DNA from 3 places in the Sphingobacterium sp. SGL-16 genome. Region 2 is predicted to be linked to each of the others. Evidence: riboswitches for the same ligand, from Rfam matches in the RefSeq annotation. Region 2 holds a riboswitch; each other region holds the start of a gene.

Region 1 (10,638 bases), on a different contig from region 2:
ATTTGACAAAAGCAAGAGCGGTATTGACTATTCCGTTATTGCGCAAGGAATTTATCGTGGACAGATACCAAATCGCTGAAGCAAAAGCTTACGGTGCAGACATCATATTGTTGATAGCGGCATGTCTTACTCCTGCAGAGATCGAAGAATTTTCAACTTACGCAAAATCTTTAGGTTTAAACGTGCTTCTTGAAGTACACAATGAGGAAGAATTGGTTCAAAATATTTTTCCAACCATAGATGCTATCGGGGTCAACAACCGTAATTTAAAAGATTTTTCTGTATCCCTAGATCATTCATATGATTTGGTAAACAAAATCCCTGATAATTATATCAAAGTGTCAGAAAGCGGAATTTCGGATGCAGAAACTATAAAAGATTTAAAATCTAAAGGATTTAATAGCTTTTTGATCGGCGAAAATTTTATGAAAACTCATGATCCAGCCGCAGCTATTAAAGAATTTGTCAATTTATTATAATAAAGGAGAAGTGATACACTTCTCCTTTTAACAAAAATTATTTATCCTCGACTTGTAGTTCGAAATTTAACTCTAATATATTTTTTCCTACGAAAGCCTTTTCGTAATCGTCCCTATTCCAATCTCCTCGTTCAATTTTAGACTTTTCACCATCTTTCAGTTCTCGAAGTACATATTTTAGTTTTTTCGGAGTTTTTGACACATTATCTTTTCCGAGAATAAAATAAGATAACACACCAGTTACTTCATATTTTCCTACAACATCATTTCCATCTCCATATTTTTTTTCACGAGGAACAAACAACGCCCCTTGATCAGTTTCAGAATTTTGATTTAGAATAAAATTCCCACCTTGTAAGAAAGCCTTATACTTATCAGCAGTCACTTTATTTTTTATAAAATTATCTTGGATCTCATTACCCTCTTTATCCCATGTCTTGAGCTCAATTTTGTAAGCTACATCAGCTTTTATTTTAGCTACGTTATTAATAGGTGGTGTAGTTTTATCAAATTTCAAGACCAAGGGTTGCCCCAAAATTCCATTATCTAATCCATGAAAATGATCTCCATGGGGAAGCACATCATCCCCTAAGACAGGTGTAAAAATTAATTCAGATCTACTTAGATCTAGGTCAGCAGTGTAATCTTCTTTGTTATCACAAGATGTCAAAACACCAATTACACATAATACAGCATACAAATTGATTGTGATTTTTCTTAACATAATTTTTTAATTGATAATAAACATTAAACTAAGTTGTTGCAACAATGTTGCAAATATATAAATAATATATTAACGCAACATTGTTGCCTTTAATATTTTATAAATTTATATGTACTTTTGCATCATGTCTGTAAAAATTGGTGAAAATATTGACCTTGTTGAGTTTCCTTTGTTGTTAGCTCCAATGGAAGATGTGAGCGATCCTCCCTTTCGTTATGTGTGCAAGCAAAATGGTGTTGATTTGATGTATACAGAATTTATATCCTCAGAAGGGTTAATTCGTGATGCTGCAAAATCACTTCAAAAATTGGATATTTTTGAATATGAACGACCTATTGGCATTCAAATTTTCGGCGGTGATATCGAAAGTATGCGTCAATCTACGGAAATATGTACCAAAGCAAATCCGGATTTGATCGATATTAATTACGGCTGTCCCGTAAAAAAAGTGGTTTGTAAAGGTGCAGGTTCTTCACTTTTACAAGACATCGACAAAATGGTTGCGATGACCAAAGCGGTAGTTGAAGCTACACATTTGCCAGTGACTGTAAAAACACGATTGGGTTGGGATGATAATACAAAAAATGTATACGAAGTTGCAGAAAGATTGCAAGATGTAGGTATCAAGGCACTATCGATTCACGGTCGTACTAGAGCGCAATTGTACAAAGGGCAAGCGGACTGGACAATGATTCGTGATGTGAAACGCAATCCACGTATTAAAATTCCGATTTTTGGGAATGGCGATGTAGATTCTGTCGAAAAAGCAGCAGCTTGGCGTCAAGAATTTGAAGTTGACGGGATAATGATTGGGCGCGCGGCGATTGGCTATCCTTGGATTTTCAGAGAAATCAAGCATTTCTTCAACACAGGAGAAAGATTACCTGGGCCGACGATTGCAGAACGTGTGGAGGTTTGTAAAACACACCTTATTAAATCCATCGAGTGGAAAGGGAACAAAACAGGGATTTTCGAAATGCGCAGACACTATGCAAATTATTTCAAAGGCATTCCAAATTTCAAAGATTATCGTGTAAAATTAGTGGGACTTTCCAACGAACAAGAAATCTTAGAAGTTTTAGAAGATATTAAATATAATTTTACAGAAATAGCCGTCTAAAAAACGGCTATTTTATTTTGTTAAAAGGCAAAACCAACACCAATCATTCCTTTACCCGTCACTGCATCTCCGGGCCCACGATCTCCAATAAATTTTCGGGCTATCCCCAGATTTAATTCAAAAACAAACTTTTTCTTTGCAACCCATTTTCCTCCTAATCCAAACCCCAATCCACCTGTAGTATACACTGCACTTTTACCTCTGTTGCTTTCGTCAGTCCAGAATACATTGTCATATTCTCTACTGATTGTAATAGGAACAAAACCTTCTACATAGAGCCCAGAAGCGTATTTGCTTCCAAAATAAGCTCTATAAAAAGGTGAAATCTGCGTAAAATCTTCAAGATCATCTCCGAATCCAAAAATAGCATTTGCTCCTACCCCAGAATCTTCTGAGATCAATCGTTCATAAGAAGCATTTAATGCTAAACCTCCAATAAGCCAGAATGGGTCTATTAGAATATCACTTTTTCTATAATTAGGCAGTTCTTCGGGATTTTGGGCAAAGGCGCCAAAAATTGATGAAAGAATCATCATCGAAAGTAAAAATCTCTTCATAAAATAATTATATATTAACCTCTAATATATAACTATTTTTTAATCTTACCAGTTATATTGACAATAAATTTTCTTTCTAAATAAAAAACAAATACTAACACTAACACCAACAGAAAATTGCTCAACCAAACATTATTGTCCAACACAAAGTACATGAAAGCTGTCGAGGCAACAGATATCAACATGTAGCCTACTGCTTTGATCACATTGTACGGAATAGCATAATTCTTCTGTCCTAGAATGTAAGAAAGGGTAACCATTACAAAATAGGTAAGTGTAGTAGACAATGCTGCCCCTACATAAGAATAAGTTGGAATCAATACAATATTTAATATTACTGTAATTATCGCTCCAACTCCTGAAATATATAATCCATATCTCGTTTGATCAGATAATCTATACCAAATAGAAAGATTCATATAAATTCCTAAAAGGACATTATTAAACAATAATATTGGCACAATATGTAAACCAGACCAATATACTTCTCTTTCTAATTTCCCTCCTCGAATGAAATCCTTCAGCCAAGAAATATTTGCACAGAGACCTATCATTACTATCACCATCGCTATGATAAAATATTCCATTATTTTGGCATACACCTGCTTGGAATTTTCATTTTTCGCATAAGAAAAGAAAAATGGTTCTGCTCCCAATCGAAATGCCGTCACAAAAAGATTAAGGAAAATCGCAATCTTTGCTACAGCACCATAGATTCCCAAATCCCGTTCTCCCTCAGTGGTTGGAACAAGTTTTGGAAACATCATTTTGTCCAAATGTTCATTAATAATAAAGGAAATGTTTGCAATAAGTATGGGGAAGCTATAACTAATCATGCTTTTGATCAAAGCAGCATCAATCTTAAATGAAAACTTAGCAATTTGTGGTATCAACAAGGCTAATGTAACTACACTCGCTATCAAATTAGAAATAAACACATTACCTAACCAACCTTCTCTAAACCATCCTTCAGCAAGCTCTTGCCAAAATGTATATTTATCTATCAAGCTCGGAAGCCAATACAACAAAAATAGATTACAGAATACCAATACACCAATATTGACAATCTTAATGGCGCCATATCGGATAGGTCTTCCTTCCGCACGCAAACGCGCAAAAGGAACCACCGCCAAGGCATCGGCACCTAAAATAACCGCAAACAATTTTACGAAAATGATATATTCAGCAGGATTGAGGTCAACAGATTTTATAAAAGATGCTATAGGTTGCGCAAAGATGAACATTGTCGCTACGAATATTACAGTAGCAAACAGCGTCACGATAAAACTATTATTAAAGACTTTTTCCTTATCTTCTTTTTCTACACGCTGCAAATAACGGAAGTAGGTCGTTTCCATACCAAATGCCAAGATGGCATTAATCATGGCCGCATAAGAATATAAATTAGTGAATATCCCGTAGATGGACGACTCAAACTTGCGAAGAAAAACTGGCGTTAGTAGAAAATTTAAGACACGCGCGATAATAGTAGTCAATCCGTAGATTACGGTATCACTTAGGAATTTTTTTATGCCCGACACAATAGATGAATTATTTAAGACGCTTTAGAACTTCGAAATTTTTGAAACCTTTTATATCAGAAGTTTCTTCTACATCTAATGATTCTACCTCAGCACGGTCTGGTCCTTCATGGCAAAATTCCACTAACGAGTCTAGTGTAAAACTATCCCCTTCAGCTTCTATATAGACAGAACCATCATTAAGATTAACGACAAAACCTTTAGCTCCCAATTGGTCAGCTACAGCTTTTGTCGTTGCTCTAAAATAAACGCCTTGTACTTTACCTTTTACTTTGATATTAATGTGTTTCATTAAAGCAAAAGTAAGCAATTATATAATTCTTTCTAATGTAACCTCGTCAGTGATTTTTAAATTGGTTATATTTTTTAACAAGACCAATCCAGGAGTCTTTCCTACTTCTAATGAACCAAGCTCTTTTTCAAGCCCCAATGCTTTAGCGCCATTAATTGTAGCCCATTTAATCGTTTCCAGAATATTCAACTCGCGATTTGCTTGATGCAATGTCTTCAGCTCATCCAAAATACTCAAAGTATTATTAGAAGCTAAACTATCCGTACCTAATGCAATATCAAATTTGTGATTATTAAATAATTGAACCTTCGGTAAAACATTTTCAATGTAAAGATTGGCTTTCGGACAAAGACACAAAGTTACTTTTCGCCCCATTCTCGTAATAAAATCCAAATCTTTAATAGAAGTATAGGTATTATGTACTAGAATAGTATGATTAGACGCTGGCAGATAATTCAAATAAGATTGAATCGAATTGCGGGCTTGCGCTTTAAATTCCTTTAAGTCTAGCCCTATCTTCTCATAAAAATTCAAGAAATCACCTGTTTTATATCGGAACAATTTATTCTCCTCTTCACTCTCTTGATTGTGAATAGAAATAATATTGTCTTCGCTTACAGACTTCTTAAAAGCCTTGAATAATGATTTAGAACAAGAATAAGGAGCATGAGGTGTAATTGAAGAATGCGTAGAATCAAAATAAAACTCGATATCTCGTGCCTCATCAATCTTTGCATTCACCTCCTCTTCCTTAAGACCTATAATCTCAACAAAAGTATGGTAAACAATTTTACTAGTATTTTTTATCTCTGCAGAAATAGCAGTATTTGCATGATCACCCACTGCTTGAATCCCATTTTCAAACATGAATTGATCTGCTTTTTGCATTGCGGTTATTATCTCTTCTGTATCTTTACCTCTATTTTCCATTACTTTCCCAATGAATTCCACTAGTCCAGTCTTTTCAGGAATAACGTTGAATAAATGAGATAACTCCAAATGACAATGCGTGTTCACAAATCCTGGAATTAACACTCCAGAAAATGATTTAACATCAGCTTTATTAATAGATGTATCTATATCCTTATAGACACCTATTACCTTCCCATCCTCTATAGCTACTATACCATTTTTTATAGGATCTGACGTTACAGGAATAACATAATCAGCGGAAAAGTATTGTATCATTTAATTTTATGTGTGTGTTGTGTGATTTTAAAAAATAAGATTTCTCCAATTTTTTGAGAAAGATACAATTTTTTAGTAATAATTATATCATTTTTTTATTAATACCATAAAAAAAAGGTAGATTTGCTTTATCGAATAGGGGTGCCTTGTTTACAACACAAAGACAGGCTGAGATTATACCCGGTTTAATTTATAGGAAAATAAATTAAACACACCTGATCTGGATAATGCCAGCGTAGGGAATGGGCGGTTAAATAGAAGTTGCTGTAACCCCTTGCAGTAATTAGGTTTAACTCAAAAAAACAGAATTATTTTATGTTTAAGCAATTTATTGCTACTGGGGCATTGAGCCTCATCGCGACTGTATGTTTCGCACAACAAATTATTACCGTCAAAGTGGTAGATGAGAAATCTACAGCTCTTAAAAACGCGACTGTCGTATTAGGAAACACAGCGAAACAGACGGACAATAACGGTACCGTACAATTCAATATGCAAAATCAAAGTTCTTTATTACTGAATGTAAAACATTTGGGATATAAGGAATTCAGCATTCGTACATTAGCAAATCAATTAGAATATAATGTACAGCTGCAATTAGCTACCATTCAATCCGATGCTATTTTTGTCTATGCTACACGCGCAAAAGAAAATTCAGCTACTACGTTTAAAAATTTAGACAAAGAGGAAATAAAGAAAAATAATCTGGGACAAGATATTCCTTATTTATTAGATCAAACTCCTGGGGTTATCATTGGTTCGGATGCTGGCGCAGGAATTGGGTATACCAATATGACGATCCGTGGATCAGACAATCAGCGCATCAATGTTACTTTAAATGGCATTCCGCTAAATGATGCCGAAAGCATGGGTTCCTTCTTTATAAATCTTCCAGATTTTGCATCGAGCACCGAAAGTATTCAAATCCAACGCGGTGTTGGAACTTCTACAAACGGAGCTGGAGCATTTGGTGCTTCGTTGAATATCCAAACGGATGCTTTGGAAACGAAGCCTTATGCAGAATTAAATAACAGCTTTGGATCGTACAAGTCTTGGAAAAATACAATCAAAGCAGGAACAGGCTTGATTAATAACAAATTTGCCTTTAACACCAGACTGTCTCGCATCAGTTCTAATGGTTATATAGAGCGAGCAACATCGGACTTGAAATCGCTTTATTTGGATGGCGGATTGTATACGGATAAACATATTTTAAAAGCTACTGTTTTCACTGGAAAGGAAAAAACCTACCAAGCTTGGTATGGAACTCCCGAACCTTTGTTGACTGGTGATAGAACTGCTTTGGAAGACTATGCCAATAATGCTTTTGGATTATATTCAGGTAGCGAATTCGAACGTCTTCTAAACGCAGATAGACGTTATAATTATTATACTTATGACAATCAAACGGATAACTACACACAAACGCATTCTCACCTACACTATACCTACATTGCAAATGAAAAATGGAATTTAAACGCAGCATTGCATTATACACGCGGAGCGGGTTATTATGAAGAATTCCGAGAAAATGACAGATTATCCAAATACGGTATTCCAAATTTGGTTCAAGGTGGGAGCACTATTGCAAAATCGGATTTAGTACGTCAAAAATGGTTAGACAATCATTTCTATGGCACAACCTTTTCAGCGAACTATAAACCATCTAATGCATTAAACTTTACTTTTGGGGGAGCCTATAATGAATATTTGGGTGACCATTATGGTGAAGTAAAATCTGTAGAAATCTATCCAAATCAACTATTTGATGATAAATATTATTTCAATGATGCTAAGAAAAAAGATTTCAATACATATTTAAAAACAGACCTCAAATTAAATGATTGGCTATTCAACTTAGATGTACAATACCGAAACGTAAATTATCGTGTCAATGGCGATGACGACAAGGTAAAATCAATCAATTTTAAGGATAACTTACACTTTGTCAATCCTAAATTTGGTATAACTTATTTTTTGAATCCAAATTCCAACATATACGCATCATACGCTTACGCTAGCAAGGAACCTATTCGTAAGGACTATGTAGAAAATCCGCGTAATGAATTTCCAAAACCAGAGAAAATGCAGGACATAGAGGCTGGATACCGATTTAGAAATGAAAATTTCAATGTGGGAACAAATTTTTATGCGATGTTATACAAAGATCAATTAATTCCTACGGGGCAATTGAATGATACTGGAGGGGAGATTCGTGTAAATATCCCTAAAAGCTACCGCATTGGTTGGGAATTGGATGCTAGCTGGGCTATTCATCCTAAATTTATTTGGTCAGCAACCGCAGCTTTGAGCGAAAATAAAATTAAAAACTTCATAGAATACGTCACTGTACTGGATGATGAATGGGAATTTGTGAAAGAAGAACAATTCTATTATAAGAACACGCAAATTGCAAAAGCGGCCAACACCATTCTTTCAAACAATTTCACGTATTTGCCTACAGAAAAATGGTCTATTTCACTATTGACAAAATATGTTTCAAGAGTATATTTAGATAATAGTTCGGCTAAAGAACGTTCTATTGATCCTTTCACCTATACAAATCTGAAATCACAATATTCGTTTTCGGCTCTTGGAATCAAAAATATAGACTTATTAATATCTGTAAATAATATTTTCAACTCAAAATATGTTACCTCAGGATATACCTGGGGACAGATAGTTGAATCCAAAGGCACCCGTGATTATTATAATTTTTACTACCCGCAGGCTACTACAAACTTCTTAGTAGGGCTCAATTTGAGATTTTAATTTTTTTACTGAATATTTATTTTGGCGGTAATCAGTTAGATTACCGCTTTTTTGTGCGTGATGAAATTTATACTTTTACATCATGCGAGCAGTTATTCAACGAGTATCACATGCATCCTGTACGGTAGATGATAAGATTACAGGAGCTATTGAACAAGGATTATTAGTTTTATTGGGTGTTGAAGAGGAAGATAAAAATGACGATTTGGAATGGTTAGCCAATAAAATTGTCAATCAACGCATTTTTTCGGACGAAAATGGATTGATGAATAAATCCATTCAAGACATCAACGGGAATATTTTGCTTATTTCTCAATTTACACTTTTTGCACAAACAAAAAAAGGCAATAGACCCTCTTTCATCCGTGCGGCAAAACCAGATAAAGCGAAACCGATGTACGAAGAAATGGCTAAACTATTGACTTCGTTACTGAATAAAGAAGTTCAATTAGGCATTTTCGGAGCCGATATGAAAATAGATTTACGCAATGATGGCCCTGTAACGATTATAATGAATACCAAAGACAAGGATAATTTTTAATTGATTATGACGATAAAAGAAGCCCAAGAAATTGTAGACAAATGGATCACCACTACTGGAGTTCGTTATTTCAATGAATTGACGAATACAGCGATGCTTATGGAAGAAGTAGGGGAAGTTGCTCGCATTATGGCGCGTCAGTATGGAGAACAGTCTTTCAAAAAGTCTGACAAAGAAGTCAATTTAGCTGATGAAATGGCGGACGTGCTTTTCGTTTTAATCTGTCTCGCGAATCAGACTGGCGTAGATTTAACGGAAGCGCTGCAAAAGAATTTAGATAAAAAAACTAACCGCGATTCTGAACGTCATAAAAATAACGAAAAGCTAAAGTAATCGTATATTAATCAATTTTCGGAAATTCATTTAACAAGATAATTAATACTAAAAATTATTCATCAAAAATAATCTAGTTAGTATATAGATTTTATATATTTGTATCATTAACTATTTTAATTCGTGAACAATGAAGCAGATATACCAACTCACCACATTTTTGTTTTTAATCGTGCTAAGTGCAAATCTTAATGCACAAACCAAAACACTAAAAGGATATGTACGTAGCAATAACGCACATATTGCAGGAGCCACAGTTCGAACAAATGATGGCATTTCCAAGACTACAAATGCGCAAGGCGAATATTACCTTGAATTATCCGATAAATCACAATCCATTACGGTATCTTTTGTTGGATATACTTCCCTTACCAAGCACATATCCGAAGCTATTAATAACACGTTAGATTTTGATCTTGAATCCAAATCTTTGGATGAAGTAGTCGTAATAGGTAGCCGCGCCGTACCGCGCACGAATCTGGAATCCACAGCTCCAGTAGATGTCATCGATATTAAAAATCTAACAAAAGATGTAGCACAAGTCTCTTTAAATCAACTATTTAATTATGTTGCTCCCTCTTTTAATTCCAATACACAGGTTATTTCAGATGGTACAGATCATATAGACCCTGCTTCATTAAGAGGTTTAGGTCCCGATCAAGTATTGGTTTTAATAAATGGCAAACGTCGTCATACCACTTCTGTCGTGAATATCAATGGTACTTTTGGTAAAGGTTCTGTTGGTACAGACTTAAATGCTATTCCTACCGCAGCTATTAAACGTATTGAGATTCTTCGTGATGGTGCTGCCGCGCAGTATGGTTCGGACGCGATCGCGGGAGTAATCAATATTATATTAGAAGATAATGTACAAGAATTACGTGCATCGGCAACATATGGTGGATATGCATCAAAAAATGCAGAAGATAAATTTGATGGTCAGACTGTACAAGCCAACTTAAACTTTGGTTTACCCCTGGGAAATCAAGGTGGATACATTAACTTCTCAGGTTCTTATGACTTCCGTGAACCGACAAACAGACAAAAAGAATTTACAGGGGTAATCTTTTCCGATTACAACAACCCAACAG
Region 2 (10,638 bases):
TTGCCTCACGTCCCATTTCGGCTAACATCACAGCCTCTTCCGCGGTACGTGCTCCCGAAGTATTCGGCAACAAGTTCACCTTTATTTCTTGCAAATAATGAATAATATTTTGCTGTTTTGATTGCTTAACATCTACCCTTCGCAAAGCAACAGTAACTAATTCTGAACCAGAAACCGTTATAGCTTGTTGCATTTGTGTTAAGTCTCCGAATTTCCCCGTTCCGAGAAAAAGTCGGGAATCAAATATTTTATCTGCTATTTTAAGTTTGTTGTTCATAATAATTCTTGAATTTTAATTACTTCCTGCGGTGTTTCCGTGATATATTTTGACAAAGCCACACCATATACTCCTGCATCTTGTAAGGATTTAATATCTTCCAATTGAATACCTCCAATAGCTATTATTGGCGGAAATGAATTCAAAGTTTTGAGATGAGCTATAATATTTTTATAACCTTCCAATCCTAAAATTGGACTCAAGTTTAACTTAGTAGCTGTAAACCTAAAAGGCCCTAAACCAATATAATCACAACCTTCCTGTATTCTTAGATAAATATCTTCTAAGGAATTAGCTGTCCCCCCATAAATTTTTCCTTCACCTAATAACCTCTTCGCATCCGATATATTCATATCCGCTAAACCCAAATGTACCCCATCCGCATTTACAGATTTCGCAATATCCACGTGATCGTTGATAATCAATTTGGCTTGATTGGACATACACCAAACTTTTACTAAACGCGCTAAATCAAAAACTTGTTCTTTTGGAGATTCTTTCCAACGCAATTGAACCCACTTCACGCCGTGATTCAATGCCGTTGTAATATTATTTACCTGCTCTTCCCAAGTGTTCCCCTGAGAGATATATTGCAATTTGCTAATCTTATTCATTGTGATAACCTAATAATGTTTCATTACTTTTCAACAACTTCAATATGTAATCCTTTCCTAGATTACAGGCCGTTTCCAAATCATTTCCCAATGCTAAATATGCTGTTATAGCGGTCGCCAGCACACAACCAGAGCCATGTTTGGGTGGAAGTTTTACTTGTTCATTATGTACTTCTATTTCTTCTCCAGCAGTGAACAGTACATCAGCTCCGATTTCTTCGGGATTATGGCCCGCTTTTTTTAACACATAAAGCCTATCATGCAACAGATTATATTGCCTCAATAGATTGTACTCCATACTATTGGGTGTAATAAGAAACAATTTGGGAAATACATTTTGTAGCAATTCCATATTTTTAAACTCAAAAAAGTCAAAGCCAGAAGAACTACCAAACACCGTATCCCAAATAATTTTGCAACTTGAACGAATAGAAAGTACCTCTTTCACAATTTGACCAAGCATTGCTGGATTTCGAACTACTCCAATTTTTACATAGTCTACCGGATATGTTTTCATTAGCTTACGAATAGCCCGCACTATATCATCAGTTTGAAACCAATCTAAGGTCACAAATTCCTTGTCGGTCTGTAGGGTATTGCACGTCAACACCGAAAGCCCCATGACTTTGACTTGCTCTAAAGTCTTGATATCCGCCAAAACACCTGCTCCGCCTGAAGGATCAAAACCTCCAATACATAGTACATAAGGCCTTAACTTTTGCATAATATAAAGGAATTTAAAGGATTATATGACTGCCATATATATCCTAACAAAGCCACCCCATCTACGCCTGCTTCGTATACATTCGATATATTTTCGGGAGCAACTCCTCCCAAACCAATCAATTTTGTATGAAAGTTTTTTCTAGATTTTAATTGATGGAATACAGCAGTATTTTGACCATAACCGACCTTAGATAAACTTGGAAAAATTGGACTCACAAAAGCATAATCCCAAATCATTTCTAATTCATTAAAATCAGCCATATTATGAACCGAAGTCGAATAAGTCATTCCCTCTTTTATTTCCATCACCTTATTTTTTCTGTTCTTTTCACTGATATGTAAGCGCTTTATACCATATGTCTGGGAAACTTCTAATCGATCGTGCAGCACTATTTTAGCATGATAACTTGGGTCAATTTCCCCTACATATTTGCATACTGCCCCATCATCCCAATGAGGCTTTCGGATATGAAAACACTCTAACCCAACTTCCAGCAATCTATTTGCCCACAATGTTTCTTTTGGATAATTTTGTTCTGGACTTATGACTACTATCATAAATATATTTCCTTGCCGTTTGCTATAAATTCTTCTGATTTTTCGAGCATCCCATCTTCCACAGAATCACGAATTTCTTGTGTGATCTTCATCGAACAGAATTTGGGACCACACATCGAACAGAAATGTGCAACCTTGGCAGCATCAGCTGGTAATGTTTCATCATGAAATTCACGTGCTGTATCTGGATCTAACGAAAGATTGAATTGATCTTCCCAACGGAATTCAAAACGCGCTTTGCTCAATGCATTGTCACGATACTGCGCTCCAGGATGGCCTTTTGCTAAATCTGCAGCATGTGCAGCCAATTTGTAGGTAATCACACCGTCTTTTACATCTTTTTTATTTGGTAGCCCCAAGTGCTCTTTTGGTGTCACATAACATAACATCGCACACCCGTACCAACCAATCATTGCCGCGCCAATTGCTGAAGTGATATGATCATACCCCGGCGCAATATCCGTTGTCAATGGCCCCAAAGTATAGAAAGGAGCTTCGTCGCATTCTTGCAATTGTTTTTCCATATTTTCTTCGATCAAATGCATCGGCACATGCCCCGGTCCTTCTATCATCACCTGTACATCGTGCTTCCATGAGATTTTTGTCAATTCACCCAAAGTCTCTAATTCTGCAAATTGTGCTGCATCATTCGCATCCGCAATAGCTCCAGGACGAAGACCATCTCCCAATGAAAAAGCAACATCGTATTGCTTCATAATTTCACAGATTTCTTCGAAATGTGTATATAGAAAATTTTCCTTATGATGAAACAAACACCATTTAGCCATAATTGAACCTCCACGTGATACAATACCCGTTACACGATTAGCGGTCAAATGAATATATCTCAAAAGCACGCCCGCATGAATCGTAAAATAAGAAACACCTTGCTCGGCCTGTTCTATCAATGTATCACGGAATATTTCCCAAGTTAAATCTTCAGCAATGCCATTCACTTTTTCTAAAGCTTGATAAATCGGTACTGTTCCGATAGGTACCGGAGAGTTACGAATAATCCATTCACGTGTCTCGTGGATATTCTTACCCGTAGACAAATCCATTATGGTATCCGCCCCCCAACGGCATGCCCAGACCGCCTTTTCTACTTCCTCTTCGATACTGGAAGTTACTGCGCTATTACCAATGTTGGCATTTATTTTCACCAAAAAATTACGACCTATAATCATGGGCTCGCTTTCGGGATGATTTATATTATTCGGAATAATGGCTCTGCCTGCTGCAATTTCAGCACGAACAAATTCAGGAGTTATTTTTCCTTTTGGCGTGTTAGCTCCAAAACTTTCACCTTCATGCTGATGAGCAATCCCTTTGGTAGCATTCTCGAGTTGCTCTATGCGTTGATTTTCACGAATTGCCACATATTCCATTTCAGGAGTGATAATTCCCTGTTTGGCATAATATAACTGAGTTACATTTTTTCCTATTTTGGCTCTTTTAGGATTTGCTAAATATTGAAATCGCAAATGATCTAATTTTTTATCTGCTAGGCGTTCCTTACCATATTCAGAACTGAAATCTGGAAGAATATCCACATCCCCTCTATCCAAAATCCACTGTTCGCGAATTCGCGGTAAACCACTTCGTACATCTATATCCGCATGGACATCGGTATAAGGTCCAGAGGTATCATAAACGGTCACTGGAGGATTCATTTCTACTACACCATTGCGCATTTTTGTGGGGCTTAATTGAATCTCACGCATGGCGACTTTAATGGGATGAATGTTCCCAGAAATGAACACTTTCCTTGAATTCGGAAAGGGGGCTGTTGTAATTTGGTCTTGTCTCATAATTTTGTGTATTTATAAAGTGAATTAACCGCCCTGCGTAGCAGTCAGCAAAAGAATATTATCCTGATTTTGAATTTTGGTTTCTGACCATTGTGATTTGGGAATCACACGCTGATTTAAGGCCACAGCGACACCTTTGGTTTGCCCTTTGGTCTTGAACAACACCAATTCTTCTAAAGAGCTAAGCCCTTGGTCGAAATAATAAATTTGATGATTGATTGTAAGTTCCATTCCTAAATTTTGTTTAAGTAAAACTTTAGGAATGGCTACGAAATTGCGAAATGCAAATACACGAAGACATCTTACTTTTCCCTACGCTAGTATGATCTAGATCAGGTTATGAGGGTAAAATCTCAGCCTACAAAAATGTAGACACCCCTAAAGTTGACACTAACTTAGGGATTTTAATTAACTTTTCAATAATATTTTTAATTTTTAACTTTTTATTTTCATTAAGAAGTATGAAATGTGAATAAATACCTATTTACCAACAAATCTACTTTCATGCAAATGATTCTAAAATAATGCGTATTTTTGTATTTTAATTTGAAGAACGTTCAAAACTAACATACAATAATGATCCATTTCTTTGAGAACCCATCGAACATCGTTTATGCTGTTCAAAGTGTTAACTCTTTATCACAAGAAGACATTACAAAACTCAACTGGCTATTCGGCAACGCCAAAAAACTTGACGATCAAACCCTTAACCGTTACTATGTAGGTCCTCGTGCAGCGATGATTACGCCTTGGAGTACAAATGCTGTAGAAATCACACAGAATATGGGTATTGAAGGTTTGATTCGTATTGAAGAATTTCAACCTGTTCCAGCAGATTTCAATGATTTCGATCCTATGATTTCGCAGAAATATGCTGCCTTGACACAAGAAATGTACACCATCAATATTCAGCCAGAACCTATTTTGGAAATCGACGATATTGATGCCTATAATAAATCTGAAGGTTTAGCTTTAAACCCTGAAGAGGTAGAATACTTAAATAATTTAGCGACTAAATTAGGTCGTAAATTAACGGATTCAGAAGTATTTGCTTTCTCACAAGCAAACTCGGAACACTGTCGTCACAAAATCTTCAATGGTACTTTTATCATTGATGGTGAAGAACAACCGACTTCTTTATTCAAATTAATCAAGAAAACATCTGAAACAAATCCTAACGAGATTATTTCTGCATATAAAGATAACGTAGCCTTTATCAAAGGGCCTAAAGTAACGCAATTTGCACCTAAATCAGCTGATAAACCAGATTTCTACGAAGAGAAAGAATTTGAATCGGTATTATCCGTAAAAGCGGAAACACACAACTTCCCTACTACGGTTGAGCCATTCTCTGGAGCAGCTACAGGTTCTGGCGGTGAGATTCGTGACCGTCTGGCTGGTGGTCAAGGAGCTTTGCCTTTGGCTGGTACAGCGATTTATATGACAGCTTACTCGCGTTTGTTGCAAGACAGACCTTGGGAAAAAGCGGTACAAGAGCGTGAATGGTTATACCAGACGCCAATGGATATCTTAATCAAAGCGTCAAACGGTGCTTCTGATTTCGGTAATAAATTCGGTCAGCCTTTAATCACTGGTTCTGTATTGACTTTCGAACACGAAGAAGAAGGTCGCAAATTAGGTTACGATAAAGTAATCATGCAAGCAGGCGGTGTGGGTTATGGTAAATTAGAGCAAGCTAAAAAACACACGCCTCAAACAGGCGATAAAATCGTTATCTTAGGTGGTGAAAACTACCGTATCGGTATGGGTGGTGCTGCAGTATCATCAGCGGATACAGGTGCTTTCGGTTCGGGAATTGAGTTGAATGCGATTCAACGTTCTAACCCTGAGATGCAAAAACGTGCGGCGAATGCCATTCGAGGTTTAGTCGAATCGGATAATAACCCTATTGTTTCCATCCACGACCACGGTGCAGGTGGACACTTAAACTGTTTGTCTGAATTGGTAGAAGAAACAGGTGGTTTAATTGATTTGGATAAATTGCCAGTAGGCGACCCTACCCTTTCTGCAAAAGAAATTATCGGTAACGAATCCCAAGAACGTATGGGCTTGGTGATTGCTGAGAAAGATATCGAAACATTACAACGTGTGGCGGAACGTGAACGTGCGCCAATGTACACGGTTGGTGATGTAACGGGAGACCATAGATTTACTTTCCAATCGCAAACTACGGGTGCAAAACCAATGGATTATGATTTGGCTGATTTCTTCGGTTCTTCTCCAAAAACATACATGAAAGACAACACTGTCGTGAGAAATTACGCAGATGTGGAATATAATGTTGCTGACGTTCCTACTTACTTAAACAACATATTACAATTAGAAGCAGTAGCTTGTAAAGATTGGTTAACAAACAAAGTTGACCGTTGTGTAGGTGGTCGTGTAGCGAAACAACAATGTGCTGGTCCTTTACAGTTACCATTGAATAATGTAGGTGTAATGGCATTAGACTTCAAAGGTAAAGAAGGTATTGCAACGACTGTTGGTCACTCGCCAGTAGCGGCTATCGTTGACCCTGCGGCTGCTTCAAGAACAGCAATTGCAGAATCTTTATCTAACTTGGTATTTGCTCCTATCAAAAATGGTTTAGCTGGAGTTTCTTTATCGGCTAACTGGATGTGGGCTTGTAACAATGAAGGCGAAGATGCTCGCTTGTACCAAGCAGTAAAAGCTTGTTCGGATTTTGCAATCGAATTAGGTATCAACATTCCGACAGGTAAAGACTCTTTATCAATGAAACAAAAGTATCCAAATGGTGAAAATGTAATCGCTCCAGGAACTTTGATTATTTCAGCAGCAGGTAACTGTACAGATATTAATAAAGTAGTAGAGCCGGTTTTATCTAAAAATGCAGGTTCTATCTATTACATCAATTTATCAAAAGATAGCTTTAAGCTAGGTGGTTCTTCATTCGCTCAAATCTTGAATAAGATTGGTAAAGAAGTGCCAACTATCACGGATGCTGCTTACTTCAAAAAAGCATTCAACGCTATCCAAGATTTAATCCAAGCAGGTCAAGTTGCAGCTGGTCACGACGTAGGTTCTGGTGGTTTAATCACAACCCTATTGGAGATGACTTTTGCAGATGTCAACTTAGCGGCTAACTACGATTTATCTGACTTAGGCGAAGCGGATACAGTAAAAGCTTTATTCAATGAGAATATTGCAGTCGTATTACAAGCGAAAAACGATGCAGCTTTCGAAGCAGCATTAACGCAAGCAAGTATAGAAGCGGTGAAAATTGGTCAAGCGATTGAAGGTACTGAAGTAACTTTCAATAACAACGAAGACACCTTCGCATTCAATGTAACAGAGACTCGCGATACTTGGTTCAGAACTTCGTATTTGTTAGACCAAAAACAATCGAAAAACGGTACGGCTGATGCACGTTACAATAACTATAAAAATCAACCATTAGCATTCAATTTCCCTACACAATTTGATGGTAAGAAACCTGCTTACAATGGTGCTCGCCCTAAAGCGGCTATCATCCGAGAGAAAGGTTCGAACTCAGAGCGTGAAATGGCAAATGCCATGTATTTAGCTGGATTTGATGTGAAAGATGTGCACATGACGGATTTAATTTCTGGTCGTGAGACATTGGAAGACATCCAATTCGTAGGTGCTGTCGGTGGTTTCTCTAACTCAGACGTCTTAGGTTCGGCTAAAGGTTGGGCTGGTGCTTTCAAATACAATGAGAAAGCAAAAATCGCTTTAGAAAAATTCTTCGCTCGTCCGGATACGCTATCTGTAGGTATCTGTAACGGATGTCAATTGTGGATGGAGTTGGATTTAATTAATCCGGACCATGAAGTTCACGGTAAAATGCACCACAATACTTCCGGCAAACACGAATCTAACTTCGTATCGGTAAAAGTACAAGACAACAAGTCTATAATGTTGAGTACTTTAGCAGGTTCTACTTTAGGCGTTTGGATTTCACATGGTGAAGGTAAATTCAAATTACCTTACAGCGAAGACCGTTACAACATTGTAGCGAAATACGCTTACGAGCAATATCCGCACAATCCAAACGGTTCGGACTTCAATACAGCGATGATGTGTGACGCAACAGGTCGCCACTTGGTAACAATGCCACACATCGAGCGTTCTATCTTCCAATGGAACTGGGCGAACTACCCAGCAGGACGTCAAGACGAAGTATCACCTTGGTTAGAAGCATTTGTCAATGCCCGTAACTGGTGTTTAGAAAACAAGAAATAAGTTGGACAAATCGTAATATTTGGAATCCTCCTGCGCTAAGAAGTGTAGGAGGATTTTTTTGTTTTCTCTCCACAAGCAACATGAATAATTTGTAGTATTTTCAATTATAACTATCTTTAAAATTCAACTTATAAATCAATAAAAATTATGGTATTAGAAGTAGTAAAACTAACAGTTAAAGAAGGACAACAAGAGAACTTTGAACGTGATTACAAAATCGCGGCGCAATATATCTCTGCGAGCAAAGGCTATATCAGACATTCCATACACAAAAGTCTAGAAAAAAGTAATGAATACATTCAATTCGTAGAGTGGGAAAATTTAGAAGACCATACGGTAACTTTTTTCGAGTCTGAATTGTTCCAAGAGTGGGCAAAATTATTGCACCATTACTACGACCCAATGCCTACAGTAGAGCATTACGATACAGCAAATATTCTGGGTTAAGAAACAATACCACAGATAAATCACCGTTATTCTGTAAAAAATTAATTTGTTATCTTTGTACAGGTCTTCCTATTGTGCGAGACAAATAAAATTTTAATGTAAAATACGTTATAAATCAACCTACTCATTGATTATAACATTATCCAAAAGAAGATGTATACAAAAGAAAAAGCTGTAGTAAATAGTTTTATTGTAGATCACACTATACTAAAACAAGGTATATATGCCAAAGCTTCAAAAACAAATGAATCAGCGGTAAACGCTTATACAACATACGATATTCGTATGATTCGTCCGAATTCTCCAGAAAGAATGCTTTCTCCTGAAGTAATGCACACATTGGAGCACTGTTTTGCGACAGAAATTCGTACGATTTTAGGTGACGAAGTTATTTATGTAGGTCCTATGGGATGTTGCACAGGCTTTTATGTGGTATTAGCAGGAACAAGCAGAACTCCTCAAGACATTCAAGCATTGATGAAACAAGTATTAGAAATTATTTTGGAAGAAGGTTATGTAGTTCCATTCCAAAATCCAATCAGCTGCGGAAACTATACTTTTATGGACTTCGAAAACACATTGAAAGCTTGTCAAAACTATTTAGATTTAATTAATGCGGGCAAATTAGAATTCGAATACCCTTACATCCAAGAAGCGTAAATGACACTTAATAAGAATATTAAAACTGTCATTTTAGTTGCGAATAAAAATGAACTTGCTTTTGACACAGCAGATGATTCGATTGCGGTTTATGAAATTGGTGTAGGAAAGGTTAATGCCGCCATTGCTTTATCCAAATTGTATCAGCAAATCCAAGCATTGGAGATTAAGCCAATCTTGCTCAATGTCGGTACAGTTGGTTCTATCAAATATCCAATTGAGCACGTGTTGTATCCAACATATTTTGCCCAAGGAGATGCTTATACGGAAGGATTTTTCCTAGAAAACACGAAGTTCTTGGTGGGGAATGGAAAAATTGAATCGGTAGAATTAGAAGATTTTGACTATAACAAAGCCTTACTAACGTCCGACCGCTTTATTAATACAACCACAGCGTTTTACCAAGATATAAAAGATTTAAATGCAGAAGCTTTCGATATGGAAGCTTATGCTTTGGCAGATTTTTGTTACCAACATCAGTTGCCATTGTATATGATTAAGATTGTATCTGACAATTGTGATGGTACAGTCAAAGATTGGGAAAATATTTTGAATCGGATTTCTGGAAAATTAGGCAATATCGTCTCCAACTATCTAAAAGAATTACAAGCATAAACAAAAGGACAATCTTATACTTAGAATCCTCCTGCACTAAGAAGTGTAGGAGGATTTTTTTCACCCACCATATTTAATTAAATAAATTACCTAAATTTATTTAACATAAAATTTCATTTCAAGAAACATAAGACAATGACACAAACCTTATTCTGCGTGATTATATTTTTAACGTCGCTATTTAGTTGTGTTTCTTCTACTGAAAACAAGCTTGCCAGAAATCAAACAAATGAAGATGATTTTAATACCAAAAATTACACGCTAGATATTACATCCATTAAGTCAAAAGCTGATGAGACATTACAATACATCAAGTCAAAATCGATGAGCGAAGAATTCTGCATTTTGATAGATATGAAAATTCATTCCGGTCGGAACCGATTTTTTGTTTGGGATTTTAAAAAGGATACGATAACGCATAGCTATTTAGTAGGTCACGGTTGTTGTGATAGGCCGTGGGGTAAAGATTATACTAAAGACAATCCTTCTTTTAGCAATGTAGAAAATAGCCATTGCTCTTCATTGGGGAAGTATAAAATTGGTGAAAGAGGCTATAGTTCCTGGGGAGTAAAAACTAAGTATCTAATGCACGGTTTAGAAAAAAGCAACAATAATGCACTGAAAAGAACTATCGTTTTTCATTCTTGGGAAGCTGTGGCGGATGAAGAAATATACCCAAGAGGCA
Region 3 (10,638 bases), on a different contig from region 2:
TTGAGAGTATATTCGTCAACCCGCCATATTGCCAATGCACTGTTGTAGGCATTTACTCGTCATCAAGAGGTCCAATGAAACTCAAAATATTTAAGGTATCATGAATTTTTCTAAGCAAAGGTCTGTCCGCATGAGTTCTGAAAGCCTTGACTATATCACTCACTTCTTTAACTTGATTTGGGCTTATATAACTGTTTCTTGCTAGCGTCAAAAGAAACAAGAATCGAATATTTAGTGTAGAGCTGTGAAGCGTATTTTGCAATGCTAATAAGCAAATCCAAGCCTGTTTCGTTAGGCTTAAGTTGAACCGAGTATGACAGTGCTAATAACATTCCTTCAGAATGGTGATTAGATAGTAACTCATCTTTTGGTAGATTATTTCGAACTATTATTTCTCCCATTTTTCTACCTAGTTCTGCCTTCAGCTTCAACCTTTCACTATAATCGGGAACACTAGTTTTGGAGATGTAGTTGTCTGCAAGCTCCAATAAAATATCTTTCTGAGTATTATTAGTGCTCTCGGTGACAGTATTCTCAGAGTTTTTTAAATCAACGGCAAGCTTTACATCTTCAATTCTTTCTCTGGCGGAGGAGAGTTCAAGTTGCGTATTTTCAATTTTTTGCTTGCTCTCTTGCGCTGTTTTTTCAGCCTTCTTAGCAGCTTCTAATATTCTCTCTCCAATTGTAGTGATAAATCTTCGAGAGAAAATTGCAGCGATTAAGCAGAAACCAGCAAATATCAAGTAGTCATTGTTGTCTTGACTACTAACAAGATTGCTGGAAATCATTTTGAGAAATGCAGGGACTAATAAAGCCGCACCGATACCTAATAGAATATATTTAAGCTTTGCGAGTTTATCCTTTCCATCCTTCTCGTGAGTATCAAAATTATGCAAGTAGTTGAGGTAACCGCCTAACTAACCGCTGGCAACCATAATGCCAATGATTATAAATAAGTGGGTGTCCATTTTGCAGTCCATGTTTAGTTGATTTAGAATAGTTTGTCAATTGCCTACAACAATTGGTTTTACGAAAACTAATATACAAAAATGCTTCGCTAAATCATCCTTATAGTAGTATTTCATTTATAACTATTGTATATTATTAGTTTTCACATATTTATTTTGTTTCTATTTCACATATAGCGAACAAAATAATTGTTTAATCAGCTGTAGAGTTTTGTGTAGCGAAACTATACTTTCTTGAGTTGTTAATTAAACTAGTTGTTTAATCTTTATTGTTAAACAATAACGTAGATGGAGCTGTAAATCTACTGCACTAACAAATTACAACCTCTAATATCTGCATTGTCGAATCTGCCTAGGATTTCAAAAGATTGGTCGGGGTATATTTTGCCTAAATCTTGTGTAGCTATAAAGGAACAAGAATGTATATTCGCTAAATCAATGACATTAATAGCTCCCGTATTGCTGTTTGGGATTAAGGTCAGCGGGTCGTTGGTGTCACGGATTAATATCTTCATCCATTTTGGGGTTTGGAAGAGACCTTGACCTTTAGAGTAACCTTGTGACAATAGTTCGGTCATGCCGTATTCGGAGTGAATAGCGGATACACCAAAACCAGTACAAAGAATATGATGCAGTTCTTCGCGAATCATTTCTTTGCGTTTTCCTTTCATACCGCCCGTTTCCATAACGATTAATTCAGGAAAGTCGACTTTGTATTTCTCAACAAAATCCAATAGGGCATAGGTGACACCTATTAATAATGTCTTTGTGCCTTTGGCTTGTAATTGTTGCAAAGTCGCATAAAGTTCATCGTGATTGTACAGGAAGTAATTGCTTTCGGGCTGTTGCGAGGCTTGAATCAAATCATTCACCATATAGATTAACGAAGAACCTTCACGTTCTAAGTAGGATGGAAGCAACGCTAATACTGCAATATCTTTGATACTACCATAGAACTGTTCAAAAGCTTTACGAAAGCTCATTTCATACCATTCCAAGTCGTACACATGGTGCTGACTGTTGATCATTCCTGTAGTACCCGAACTGGTAAAAGTAATTTGTGGCATACTATCTAGCGTCGACACCTTTTGTGTTTTGAAGAATTGAATCGGTAGAAAAGGAATTTCACTATAATGGCTGATAGCTGAAGTGTCTATATGCAGATTGCGTACATATTGTTGGTAGACTTTATTGTTTTCAAATTGATATTGGAAAACTTCTAAGGCAACACGATTGAAATCTTCTTCATTCTGAATAGAAAAAACACTTTCTTTAGCTATCATAGTGTGCAAATATAAGCATAAAAAAAGCGTCTCAAATTACTCGAGACGCTTCCAATCGTTTTATTACAATAATATTTTATTATACCATACCACCATCTACTGACAATGTTTGTCCTGTGATGTATGATGATAAGTCAGAAGCTAAGAATAAACAAGCATTCGCGATATCGTCTGTAGAACCCGCACGTTTCAATGGAATACCAGCTTCCCAACCTGCTACTACTTTCGGATCTAATACGTCAGTCATTTCTGTACGGATAAATCCTGGAGCAATCACGTTTGCACGGATATTACGAGAACCTAATTCTTTAGCTACCGATTTAGTGAAACCGATGATACCTGCTTTAGAAGCTGCATAGTTCGCTTGACCTGCATTACCTTGGATACCAACCACCGAAGACATATTAATAAATGAACCTTTACGGTTTTTCATCATAACTTTAGAAGCAGCTTTCGTTACGTTGAAGATAGATTTCAAGTTTACATTGATCACATCATCCCAGTTTTCTTCTGTCATACGCATCAAAAGACCATCTTTTGTAATACCTGCATTATTAACGACGATATCGATAGTGCTAAAATCAGCAACAATGTCATTAATTAATTTTTCTGCTTCATCAAATTTTGAAGCATCTGAGCGATAACCCACGACTTTAGTACCGAAAGCTTGTAGTTCTTGCTCCAAAGCTTGACCTTTTTCTACAGATGAAAGGTATGTGAAAGCCACATTAGCGCCGTGTTGAGCAAATACTTCTGCGATTTTACGACCGATTCCCTTAGAAGCACCGGTTACTAAAGCTGTTTTTCCCTCTAATAATTTCATATAGCAATTTTTATAGTTTCAATTTTACCTCTGATGAAGATTCCTTCATTTTGGAGTTAAAAACAAAAATACACAAATTTTGAAATTGTAGTAATTTATTAAAAAATGACAGTGAATTTCATTTCCGAACCAAGATTGACTTTTTGTTAAAAAATTTCAAACTATATGAGTATAAATTGACAAAATCATTCGTTAGAAAGATTTATGAATGTTAATTTTGTTGGAATTAATACTAGTCATGGGCAAGAAAAAACAAAAATCAGAAGTTGATGTAGTGCTAATTGGTGGGGGTATCATGAGTGCTACTCTAGGTACATTGATCAATGAGTTAAATCCTGATATTAATATTGAGATTTTAGAGCGTTTGGACGTTGTAGCAGCTGAAAGTTCGGATGCATGGAATAATGCAGGAACAGGTCACTCTGCTTTATGTGAATTGAACTATACGCCTCAACAAGCTGATGGTTCAGTAAAAATTGATAAAGCCATCAAAATTGCAGAACAATTCGAGATTTCGAAACAATTTTGGGCATATTTGGTTGAAAAAGGGGTTATTCAAAATCCTGAACACTTCATTCGCAAAGTGCCTCATATGAGTGCGGTATTTGGCGAGAATGACGTGAAATTCTTAAAAACACGTTACGAAGCATTGACTAAACAAACGTTGTTCAAAGGTATGGAATATACGGAAGACAAGACGTTGTTAGAGCAATGGGTTCCATTAATGATGCAAGGTAGAACAGGTAATGAACCTATCGCTGCTACAAAAATGGATATCGGTACGGATGTGAATTTCGGTGCATTGACTAGAGATTTAATTAAGCATCTTTCTACAAAGAAAAACATTAATATTTCGGTTAATCAAGAAGTAAAAGATATCGATCGTGAAGATGATGGCCGTTGGGAAGTAGAAGTAAAAGACCTTAAAACTGGTGATAAACGCGAAATCAAAGCGAAATTTGTATTCATCGGTGCAGGTGGTCACTCTTTATTATTGTTAGAAAAATCAGGTATTCCTGAAGCTAACGGTTACGGTGGTTTCCCTGTAGGTGGTCAATGGTTGAGATGTACAAATGAAGAAATCATCAAACAACACCAAGCGAAAGTATACGGTAAAGCATCTGTAGGTGCTCCTCCGATGTCTGTACCTCACTTGGATACACGTTATATCGATGGTAAACAAGCATTATTGTTTGGTCCTTATGCAGGATTCTCCACAAAATTCTTGAAACAAGGTTCATTCTTCGATTTACCAGCTTCTATTAAGTTGTCAAACATCAAACCGATGTTGTCAGCAGGTTTGGACAACTTAGATTTAACTAAATATTTGATTACGGAGGTGATGAAAAAACCAAAAGACAAATTAGAGTCTTTAAAACAATTCATGCCTACAGCAAAAATGGAAGACTGGGTTATCGAAAAAGCAGGTCAACGTGTACAGGTTATCAAAAAAGATCCTAAACATGGTGGTGTGTTAGAATTCGGAACAGAAGTAGTTTCAAGTGCAGATGGTTCTATCGCAGCTTTATTAGGTGCTTCTCCTGGTGCTTCGACTTCAGTGGCTATCATGATTCAATTATTGAAAAAATGTTTCCCTGAAAGAGCCAAATCAACAGAATACAAAAATAAACTTCGTGAGATGATTCCTTCTTGGGGTCAATCATTGAATGACAATCCAGAACTTTGTGCGCAAGTTCGCGAGCATTCGCAACGCGTATTGAAAATGGATTAATATATAAGTAAAAGAAACTTATGGGGTGCTAGAGTAGAGCCGAATAGGCTCTACTTTTTAAGCTGAGATTATACCCAATTCCGTCTATCGGAAGGAACCTGATCCAGGTAATGCTGGCGTAGGGATTAATTTCTAAAAGCTGTCAAAATATTAGCATTTCCGTAAGTGTAGTTTTAAAAATTATAACGCACTTAAATGGAAATTATAGACCAAATTATAAAAGCCTTTCACGCCACTTCTTGGTTAGAAAGATTCTCTGTGCTTTGCGGCATTATCCAAGTACTTCTTAGTAAAAATAATAAAGTATCTAATTATCTTTTTGGTATTTTGGGTATTGTATCCGGTATGTATGTACTTTTTGGAGCCAAACTTTATGCGGATATCGCTTTAAATATGTATTATCTCGTCATGAGTATATACGGTTGGTGGTATTGGAAAACGAATAAAGATGCGAGCGAACAACCTATTACTTCCTGTACTTCACAAGAATGGACAACGGTTATTGGTATTGTACTTGGCGCTTTTGCGATTTTGTATTTCTTTTTGATATACGTGACCGATTCGGATGTGCCTATTTGGGATGCTTGGGTTTCTTGCACGGCCTGGGCAGGTATGTGGTTATTGGCTCGACGCAAAATCGAAAACTGGATTTTGCTCAACATTAGCAATGCTTTTGCTATTCCTTTATTGATTCACAAAGACTTATATTTATTTGCTTTACTCACGACTTTCCTGTTTATTGTAGCCATTTTTGGTTATTTCAAATGGGCTAGAATTATGAAACTCGAAGCTAAACTATCTTAATATGCACCTAGACGAACAGACTATAGCCGTAATCCGCGATGCACAATCCAAATCTATTCAAGCGAAGCAATTGGTACCTGAACAATTAGATTTAATTTATAAATACAATTGGTTTAACATTTGGGTTACGAAAGAATACAAAGGGTTGGATTTGAGTTTAATAGATGGGTTTAAGTTAATTAAGAATTTAGCGTATTGGGACGGAGGCTTTGCGTGGACAGTAACACTTTGTTCAGGAGCGAATATGTTTGCTGGTTTTATCAATGCCTCACTGGCAAAAGAAGTTTTTGCGAATCCAAAAGTTTGTTTTGGTGGTAGTGGAAGGGCTAATGGCAAAGCTATTTTTGACGGTGAAAAATATCATCTCACAGGTGTGTGGCAATATGCTACAGGAGCGCCACATTTAACGCATTTTACGCTGAATGCTTTTATTTACGATGGAGATGTTCAAAGGGTAAATGCACAAGGCGAATCGGTGATTTATTCCTTCTTCGTGCCAAAAGAGCATGTGTTGATTCATTACGATTGGGATACGTTTGGTTTGGAATGTACGGCCTCACACAGTTTTTCGCTGGATAGTGTAGCTATCGATAAAGCTTATGCTTTTGAACTGAAACCTTCGGAACGTAAAGTAGAAAGTACACTTTACAAAATTCCGTTTATGACCTTCGCCGAGTTGACTTTGCTTCCTAATTATTTGGGGATGTATAAGCGTTTTTTGGATTTAGTCGAAAAGTACTTTTTTGATAAGTCCAAAAATCCCGATTGGGCGGAGAAGTACAGTAAAACTCGTTTTCGTCAGGTAGATAGCTATCAGCAATTAGTTGAAAAGTATGAGCAAAAAGCAGAGGCTCTAATCCAGCAGCTTTGGGAACAAGTTTCGGTCGATGCAGCAAATATCTCCGTAGAGTTATTATCTGAAATTGCCACCGAATCAAGAAGAATAGTTCGCGAAATCAGAGAAGGGGTAACTTCACTATTTCCTTTGGTAGGTATTTCTGGAGCACAAAAAGACAATGAACTGAATATTGTCTTCCGCAATATTTTTACGGCTACGCAGCATAGTTTATTGAATTTGGAGGTGTAACAAAAATGGCTGATAAATTATGTATCAGCCATTTTTGTTATTTTTCTATCAATGCTTTCGCAATAATATCAAATGCTTCTAAACGTTTCTTGGCATCAAAGATATAATTTGTTGCCATGATCTCATCCGCTTGATATTGTTCAGCAAAAGCCAAAACATCTTCACGAATTTCTTTCTCTGTACCAATAAACGTACAATTTACCATACTTTGCACGGCTTGTTCTATTTCGGGAATGCCATCATAGATTGGTTTTTCCGTGGGAGGAGAAAGTGGTTTACGTAAATTCGTCAAGATTCCTGCGAACATATTGAACAAACTCGTGGACTGGAATTGCGCTTCTTCTACAGTTTCTGCCGCCACAATGTTTACACAAATAATAAAATAAGGATTTTGTAGATATTGAGAAGGTTGGAATTTTTCGTGGTAAATTTCTGTAGCTTGTTTTAACATAGCAGGAGCGAAGTGTGCAGCAAAAGCATATGGTAAGCCCAATTCAGCAGCTAAATAAGCACTATCAGTACTAGAACCTAAAAGGTAAATCGGAATATCTAAGCCTTCTCCTGGAAATGCACGCACTTTGGCTTGTACATTGTTTTCATCCAAATATTGCTGTAATTCTAAGATGTCATCTTTGAAATAGAATGACGTATTCAAATTATTGCGACGCAAAGCCATCGCAGTGAGTTGATCTGTTCCAGGCGCACGACCTAATCCCAAATCAATTCTTCCCGGATAAATACTTTCGAGTGTGCCAAATTGTTCAGCAATAATCAAGGGCGTGTGGTTTGGCAACATAATACCGCCGGAACCTACACGGATTGTATTGGTTTTGCCTGCAATATGGCCGATTAAAACCGAAGTGGCAGAACTCGCAATATGCGGCATATTGTGGTGCTCTGCAAACCAAATACGTTCAAAACCTAATTTTTCGATATGTTGAGCACCATCAACAGCACGTTGAATGGCTTCTGATGGGTTACTGTTTTTACAAATTGTGGCTAATTCTAGAGCCGAAATTTTTAGTTTATTCATAGTAATTTAAATATACAATGAATAGGATAGAAGATTGTAAGCTGTATGTCTTTATTCAACTTTTGAGCAATGAATGACAATATGGTTTTCCGCGTAGTCCGTCAAAAAATATAGGAAATCTGCTCCTCCGTCTTTGATTTTGAATTTCTTACGAATCTCATCTACTTTTATTGGGAAATTTTTGGTGGCTACATTCGCCTTTGCAAACGTGTTTAGTTTCTTAAATTCGCCTAAAGAGTACACGTTTTGGATTTTAAAAATACGTCCAGGAAAATCCTTAACCAAATTTTCGGAAGTATAGAGGTGTGTATGTGTATGCAGTTTAAACAAGCCAAATGCTTTGGCTACACTTTTAAAAGCTCCAGCTTTGGTAATAGCCACATCTGGATCGTACAGATAGTTTAAGGGTTCGGATGTTTTGACTAAAGTTGATTTTTCTTCTTCTGGTGTGAAAGAAATATTCTGCAACTGGTCAGAAAACAAACGAATAGCTGTTATTGTAGTTTCTCCATTAAAATCTCGATCCTGCAAGAACAACAATTCTTTGCAATCACCATCTACACTGATAACATATAACAATTTTACGTGCTTCAACTTCTGTAAAGCCGAATTGATATCCATCAACGGAGAAAGTTTGCACAGAATATAACGCGATTTACGGAAAAACATGTCCTGTAGCTCGACGATATTAGGTTCACAGTCTTCTAATAAGAATACTTTTGCGTGATTAACCCGGCGGGAAGGATCAATGTAAATATAATCCAAGGAGTCATCTTCTTGCTCTTCGACAAATTTGACGCCGTCCGTATGAAGCGGAACTAGGTTGCGTACACCAAGCTGCTCCGCATTGTGCTTTACGATTTGGGAAAGTTTTTCGTTTAGTTCACAATGGACAACTATATGCGCTTCTTGCGCAATATAACAACTATCTACACTAAAGCCTCCAGTTAAATCGACCACTTTGCTTCCTTTGCGAATCAATGATTGCTTCACCAAAGCGGTATGCTCCGAAGAACATTGTTCCAAATTGATTTTATCGGGATAATAAATGTTTGCTGAATATGCCCAAGTCGGCAACTTCTTGCAGGCACGTTGCCAGCCATCAATTTGGGCTGCCAATTCGGATGGAGAAACGTCTGGAAAAGGACTTTTCTTAAAAGCAACAACCGCTGGATCCAACTGCCTGTTAGCTTTTATATAATCCTGAACCTCTTTATGTAAGATGTTTCTATTCATTCAAATCTTTAACCAGAATCTGACAAGTATATTGATCCTTAAGTTCGCGAATTATTTCTTTATTTACTAATACTCGATCAATTGTTTGTTGATTGTAATAGCGAATGGTGATTAATTCTAACCCTTTTTCGACGGTTACTTTAAATCTCTTTTCTAAATCTTCTAATAAAGCATCAATATTTGTACCTGTATTATCTACACTAATTGCAAAACTAATAGCACTGTTGTGCATCATATTAATCTTTATACGATGCTCATGCAATAGATTAAATATGTGAGATAAGTTGTCTTCTACGATAAAAGAGAAATCTCGCGGTTGAATATTGATAAATACCTGATCTACCTTAAAGATAAAGGATGGAACGGGTAGAGTCTGATTTGTAGTGCGTATAACTGTACCGGGTTTCTCCGGATTGATGAAAGAACGAACATTTAATGTTATCTTCTTGTTTTGTAGTGGTTTAATTGTTTTAGGGTGAATTACCGTTGCACCATAATACGTTAATTCGATTGCATCCGTATACGATAACTCGGGAATAAGCTCTGTTTCAGCAAACCATTTTGGATCGGCATTCAATACACCAGGTACGTCCTTCCAAATGGTGATATCTTCCGCATTGAGACAGGAAGCAAAGATTGCAGCAGAATAATCTGACCCTTCGCGACCCAAGGTTGTTGTGAAATTCTCCGAAGTCGAACCAATAAAACCTTGTGTAATCGCAATATATTCATCCAAAATTTCTGGCAAGTCTCGGCGGATTTTGTCTTCTGTCAATTGCCAATTTACTTTTCCTTCACGATAGGTATTGTCCGTCTGAATATAATCACGGGCATCGATCCATTTAGCTTTCATGCCTGTATGAACCAGATATGCCGCAATAATTTTTGAAGAAAGTATTTCTCCTAATGACACTATCTGATCATATAAATAATCGTATGTATCTTGTGGTTCTTCCTCCAGTATCCATTCCACTTCCACAAAAGTATTGGCTATTTCGTCAAAAATGGGGTGGTTTGGATCTTCGAAAAGATTATGTAATATTTGATAGTGCTCTTGTTTCACCTCATTCAGGTAACCAAAATAATCACCATTTTGATGAAAATAAGCATTGATAACTTGCTCTAGTTTATTTGTGGTCTTGTTGATGGCTGAGACTACGACTATTAATTCCGAAGAATTGTATGTGGAGATGATGGAAGTTACGTTTTTGATATTGTCCGCATTCTTTACAGAAGCACCACCAAACTTAAATACCTGCATGTATAATTTCGTATAAGGTTAATTTAAAGACTGTCTCAAACTGTGAATGTACTTTTGGCCTACAGGATTCAGGATGTTTTCGATATCCGAATAGGGGATTTCTAATAAAGTTGGTCCCTCAGCGTACGGTCTTATTTCGTATTCATTGTAATAAATGACAAAACTATTTTTGGTTAGTCCAAAATTGTCGTTGACCGCAAAAATACCATTTTCAAAAAAGAAATCCTTTTCTAATGAGGCAGAATCTGATAAATTTTCATTCTTTCTAAAATGTTTCTCTGCGATTTTTGTGAATGTGGGAATATTCTCTTTTTGAATTATGTCCTTTAGTTCGATCTTTTTCTTTTTTTCCAGGTCAATAGTAGAGATTATCGTGTAATGATTGCCATGAGCACCGCCAGTATATTCGTC

The links. Region 2 has a riboswitch for thiamine pyrophosphate ahead of thiS (sulfur carrier protein ThiS). Riboswitches for the same ligand answer to the same signal wherever they lie in the genome.
Region 1: linked by a shared signal. The riboswitch ahead of G5B32_RS13960 (TonB-dependent receptor) and the one ahead of thiS (sulfur carrier protein ThiS) in region 2 are both predicted to bind thiamine pyrophosphate.
Region 3: linked by a shared signal. The riboswitch ahead of pnuC (nicotinamide riboside transporter PnuC) and the one ahead of thiS (sulfur carrier protein ThiS) in region 2 are both predicted to bind thiamine pyrophosphate.

The regions. Positions count from the first base shown of each region.
Region 1 is NZ_JAAKGQ010000050.1:7,445-18,082, reverse strand. It holds gene trpC (indole-3-glycerol phosphate synthase TrpC) at 1-479, shown strand, start outside; gene G5B32_RS13990 (hypothetical protein) at 517-1,203, opposite strand; gene dusB (tRNA dihydrouridine synthase DusB) at 1,328-2,323, shown strand; gene G5B32_RS13980 (hypothetical protein) at 2,344-2,880, opposite strand; gene G5B32_RS13975 (lipopolysaccharide biosynthesis protein) at 2,913-4,421, opposite strand; gene G5B32_RS13970 (acylphosphatase) at 4,432-4,713, opposite strand; gene G5B32_RS13965 (amidohydrolase family protein) at 4,732-5,901, opposite strand; TPP riboswitch at 6,029-6,160, shown strand; gene G5B32_RS13960 (TonB-dependent receptor) at 6,217-8,673, shown strand; gene dtd (D-aminoacyl-tRNA deacylase) at 8,756-9,214, shown strand; gene G5B32_RS13950 (nucleotide pyrophosphohydrolase) at 9,221-9,547, shown strand; gene G5B32_RS13945 (TonB-dependent receptor domain-containing protein) at 9,678-10,638, shown strand, end outside.
Region 2 is NZ_JAAKGQ010000005.1:16,935-27,572, reverse strand. It holds gene G5B32_RS03150 (thiazole synthase) at 1-277, opposite strand, end outside; gene thiE (thiamine phosphate synthase) at 274-891, opposite strand; gene G5B32_RS03140 (hydroxymethylpyrimidine/phosphomethylpyrimidine kinase) at 884-1,615, opposite strand; gene G5B32_RS03135 (thiamine phosphate synthase) at 1,603-2,175, opposite strand; gene thiC (phosphomethylpyrimidine synthase ThiC) at 2,172-3,986, opposite strand; gene thiS (sulfur carrier protein ThiS) at 4,011-4,217, opposite strand; TPP riboswitch at 4,279-4,376, opposite strand; gene purL (phosphoribosylformylglycinamidine synthase) at 4,563-8,231, shown strand; gene G5B32_RS03115 (antibiotic biosynthesis monooxygenase family protein) at 8,379-8,678, shown strand; gene G5B32_RS03110 (S-ribosylhomocysteine lyase) at 8,832-9,338, shown strand; gene G5B32_RS03105 (5'-methylthioadenosine/S-adenosylhomocysteine nucleosidase) at 9,339-9,953, shown strand; gene G5B32_RS03100 (murein L,D-transpeptidase catalytic domain-containing protein) at 10,089-10,638, shown strand, end outside.
Region 3 is NZ_JAAKGQ010000002.1:97,309-107,946, reverse strand. It holds partial or broken gene G5B32_RS01450 (YEATS-associated helix-containing protein) at 168-905, opposite strand; gene G5B32_RS01445 (acyl transferase) at 1,271-2,251, opposite strand; gene fabG (3-oxoacyl-[acyl-carrier-protein] reductase) at 2,331-3,074, opposite strand; gene G5B32_RS01435 (malate:quinone oxidoreductase) at 3,313-4,806, shown strand; TPP riboswitch at 4,818-4,948, shown strand; gene pnuC (nicotinamide riboside transporter PnuC) at 5,002-5,610, shown strand; gene G5B32_RS01425 (acyl-CoA dehydrogenase) at 5,612-6,697, shown strand; gene G5B32_RS01420 (LLM class flavin-dependent oxidoreductase) at 6,735-7,730, opposite strand; gene G5B32_RS01415 (THUMP-like domain-containing protein) at 7,782-8,966, opposite strand; gene G5B32_RS01410 (aspartate kinase) at 8,959-10,227, opposite strand; gene G5B32_RS01405 (RsiV family protein) at 10,246-10,638, opposite strand, start outside.